Regions from separate parts of the Bartonella sp. LJL80 genome, predicted to be linked through region 1. Evidence: riboswitches for the same ligand, from Rfam matches in the RefSeq annotation. Region 1 holds a riboswitch; the other holds the start of a gene.

Region 1 (2,201 bases):
AGATACGCGCAAGTTCATTGATTTCCTGATAAATCATATCCATCGAAAATGGCTGTGTTCGTAAACCATCGCCGCCGGCCATATTATCTTTTCCGACGCAATCCGCCGGAGCGGTATAGACGGGAATATCAAATTCGGTGAACTGGTCATATGTCGCAGAACTTCCGGCAGGGCCGATGACCCACTCTTGATGACTTGCAACCAGATCTGGTTTTTGTTCTACAATGCTTTCGAAGCTTGGAATATCCCGTGACAGAACTTTGACATTCTTATCCAATTCGGCAAATTGCGGCATTACGGCTGAATACCAAAGTGCAGTGCCCTTGACCTTGTCGGCTAAACCGAGTGCATAAAGGATTTCAGTCGTGTTCTGTCCGACGGATACAACCCGTTGGGGTGCCTTCGAAAAGGTAATGACGCGCCCGCAATTTTTCAATGTTAACGGATATTGGGTTTCTTCGGCCTTTGCCGCGGTGCAGCCAATAATGACCGATGCAGCAAGAGCTGCCGTGGAGAGTATGTGTTTGAATGGTTTCAATATCATCGTGTATTTCTTTTAATATCAATGGTTTGCCAATAACCGGCATTTGTCAGTTGCGTAGAAAATTGCCGGTTACAATGACAACATGTTTGCAAATGCCGATTAAGCTGCGTGATAAAGCCTCTGCTGCACCAGGCCGCTATTTGACAGGCGGGAAAATGTTTTCGCCAATGCAAGAACGGCGAGGTCTACCAGCGGTTCGACAATGATCACACTCATATAGGCTACGCCAAAGCTGGACACATTAGCCAGAGTTGCCATACTGAAACCTTCACCGTAAAATGCCCAGAAGCCAACCCATAAGACAATACCTGCCTGATAGGATGTGGACAGGGCAAGGGCTTGCGCATATTTGACATCTTTATAGGCGGTTTTTTGCGGGATGATCTTCTTAGCGATGAGGCTCATCGCATAAAGCGGTACGAGCAGTGTTGTAACATTCATACCATATTGCGGCAGATCAAACGGCGCAAAAAACACTCCTTGTATTAATAGGCCGATCGCCAAACCTATGGCGGCGGGACCCGCGCCAAAAACAAGAAATAACGTTGAACCGAGAATCAAGTGAACCTCGGATACACCAACAGCGTGGTGCGGCAATATTTCAAAAAAGCTGAAAACCAAAGCGGTACTGACCACCGTGCGAACACAAAACGAAATGACGTTCGGATCTTGTTTGAGGGACTGCCATGCCATTTTGGCAGCCAGTCCAAATGAACCTACAGCCGTTGCGTAACTCAATACAATTTTAGCGCCCGTTACGACGCCCGGTTCGATATGCATATTGCTTCTCCTTTGCACCCACCGTGCTCTCGAGTTATGTTATGTCGGAGGTTGAAAACCTCGCATGACGGCAGGTCTCCTGGCTTGCGGATAAACGCGCCATACCAGCCTTCCCGTTATTCACAGTGGCTTGAGCGTGATGCTCGATGGTGAGGCGCTGCCGCGCACAGTTGCGGGGGCAGCCACGGCTTAAATTCCTTTTCAGGTCAATTCTTCCGTGTTCCCTATTATTCCCCTTCAGAGCCTTCTTACAGGGGAACCGTCATGGCGTGACTATAGACAATTTGCCCATAAGCGCAAGCATGTGCCGCTTGTATGAGCAATCTTATGCATGTATTTCGCGTTCACGTTTAATATTCCCTTTTGTGTTAAGTTCAGAATATCATACATAAAAAAACCCCGCCAAAATGACGGGGTTTAATATCTTCGAGCATTTCGAAAAACACTCAAAACCTACCTAAGACAACCACCTTCAAAACTTTTGCAATGATGATATTGGCTGGCTTAGACAGAGATATTATACAGCGGCAAGATTGCCGGCTGCTGATTTACCTGAACGGCGATCCTGAAGAACTTCATAAGAAATCTTCTGGCCTTCGTTGAGGCTGCTCATGCCGGAACGTTCAACAGCGGAAATGTGAACGAAAACGTCCGCGCCGCCATCATCAGGCTGGATAAAGCCGAAGCCTTTTGTTGTGTTGAACCACTTAACTGTTCCTGTAGACATAGGAAACTCCTTGAATAATAAAGTAATGTATAAGGGCGGTTAGGCCGCTCATACGGGTTTAGATCGAAATTTAGACATGGGAGCTTCGTAAAAAGTGCTTGCCGCACAGGAAAGAAAGTCGCGCAACCGAAAGATCGATAAGGCTATAAA
Region 2 (2,201 bases), on a different contig from region 1:
AAAGTCATGCCGGTGTTATAGCGTGGGTTGAAAAGTGGCGATTGCTTCTGCCGGTAAAATAATCCGGCACCCGTTTGCCAATTGGGCTTCTCATGAATGCATACATGCATTCAAACGTGGGTTTAATGCGTGTATTCAAAACGCTAAAAACGCTAAAGGTATTTGGCTCAAGACGCCTTGAGCCGCTTTTCTGCAAGATAGCCAAAGCCGACACCCAATATCAGCCATAAGATGGCCTGTATTCCGAATGTCGCCGTTCTGAAATGCCATAAGACATCGGCGGAAAAATCGGCTGGAACCTCGTTAATGATTGGCATGATAAGATAAACGACCGCCATAAACACGATATAACCGAAACCCGCCGTGATGGCAGCATTGAGGCTGCCATATTTTTCTGCAAGCTTATGGGCCGCCAGATAGGCGAGGATCATGGCCAATAACGATATCAGGATAAGGCCGAAATAATATTCCGTCCGGCTGACGATGGTTTCAGGACTGCCGACAGCAGGCGGATTGGCCGGATATTTAAGTTGTGGCATCAAGACGACGGCAATAAAAGCCGAAACGGCAAGGAGAAGGCTTGTCGCTTTGGCCCCAAGGCGCCCTAACCGTCCGAAGGCAAATGCGCATAAACAGGCAAATAGACCACCTGCCGCCGCACCATAGACGACCAGACCAGTAAGAAGTCCCAGGCCCGCCTGTGTCGAACGGCTGACAATTTCTTCTTCTTGTCCGTGGCTGTGTCCGCCACTTTCTTCCATAGCGGCATGTTGCTCTTCAAAAGCAATGGCCGCATCCACATAAGGTTCGCCGTAAAGGCGAGCAAAACCGAAGGCAATCAAACCGGCCACAAGGCCGACAAGCATGCCCCTATAAAGGAGAGAACCCATCATGTTTCATCTCCTCAATGGCAAGGGAAGCCAAGAAGATGGCGCCCGTCATGCACAAATTCATGGATGGTCGTGCCGCTAAAAACTGATAGGGCACCTTGTTCCGTTGTGATGAAGTAGAGCGCTATCAGGCATAAAAGGCCGCCAAAAATCGCCCAGGGCAGAATGTCTTTGACAGGGATGGAAAGAGTTTGCGGTGCAGTGACCGTTTTGACAGACATAGATAACCTCCTTAGGATTACGCGTCCCGTTGTGAAGTAAAAAACATTCAAATCGACGTTCTGGCTTCTGTCCCATACATGGTAGACAGTCACAGTGGCGCGACCGCCCCGGATTGACACCGGGTTCCACGATATTGAATGTTGGACTATGATATGCCGATTGCAAAAGTCTGTCAAAGCAATATGGCCGCAAAAACAGGGATCACGATTTGTTGCATATAACCTTGCTCAGCCATGCTGAAACTATAGCCCAACGGCGCGGCATCTTTCCCGGTAACGAGGCCCTTGATGGCGATATCGCTATTTCCGATATGTCCAAATTGGAGCACCTGAAAAGCGTTGTTTGCGCGCCCTGTCTAGCAGCCACTGCAACGGCTGAGCGGCTCCAATATCCCTATACAATTGATAGAGACTTGCCGATATATGATTTTGGCCGTTGGGCGGGGCGTTCTTTGAAGGATATTGCCAAAGAAGAGCCGTTGGCTTTGCAAGCTTGGTTGCAAGACCCTTACGTCAGCCCGCATGGGGGAAGCTCTTATGCGCAGATCTATGACAAATGTGTAGAATGGATTGAAAATCTAAACGACAGCAGCAACCTTGTTCTGTATCTTACCGACGCAATCATTATCCGATGCGTTTTGGTCCATGTTCTTTCCGCACCCTTGGCGTCTTTATTCAGGATGGATATTGCACCGCTTGCAAGGATAGAGGTCATCCGACAAAATCAAAGCTGGAAACTCCAAGCCGCATCGTTTGACCTTTCGATTTGAATTGTCGTTTTATCGGTGCTTTGCCCCTTGTTCCGCAGTGTTTTCGTTCTTAAGTGCTAAAGAGATGCGTTAACAAAAAAGGAGAGTTGTCATGTCGGCTAAAGTTGCAGTTGTCACCGGTGCAGGTCAGGGAATTGGCCGCGGAATAGCCTTGCGGTTGGCAAGAGACGGGTTTGATATTGCACTTGTCGATATCCAAAAAGACAAGCTTGCCGGTGTTGCCAAGGAAGTGGAAGCCCTGGGCTGCAAAGCAACGACAATTACGGCAGACGTTTCCAAACGTGAAGATGTTTATGCAGCGATCGACAAAGCCGAAAAAG

Evidence for each region. A riboswitch is a leader RNA that binds a small molecule or an ion and turns the genes downstream of it on or off. The one in region 1 is predicted to bind cobalamin.
Region 2: another riboswitch for cobalamin. It lies ahead of ACYSNS_RS09310 (CbtB domain-containing protein); the one in region 1 lies ahead of ACYSNS_RS11315 (energy-coupling factor ABC transporter permease).

Annotation. Positions count from the first base shown of each region.
Region 1 is NZ_JBTXLM010000007.1:31,902-34,102, reverse strand. Features, by position in the region: gene ACYSNS_RS11320 (ABC transporter substrate-binding protein) at 1-544, opposite strand, end outside; gene ACYSNS_RS11315 (energy-coupling factor ABC transporter permease) at 644-1,324, opposite strand; cobalamin riboswitch at 1,377-1,603, opposite strand; gene ACYSNS_RS11310 (cold-shock protein) at 1,842-2,051, opposite strand.
Region 2 is NZ_JBTXLM010000005.1:23,273-25,473, forward strand. Features, by position in the region: gene ACYSNS_RS09305 (CbtA family protein) at 168-893, opposite strand; gene ACYSNS_RS09310 (CbtB domain-containing protein) at 905-1,111, opposite strand; adenosylcobalamin (AdoCbl) riboswitch at 1,115-1,266, opposite strand; gene ACYSNS_RS09315 (histidine phosphatase family protein) at 1,321-1,881, shown strand; gene ACYSNS_RS09320 (acetoin reductase) at 1,973-2,201, shown strand, end outside.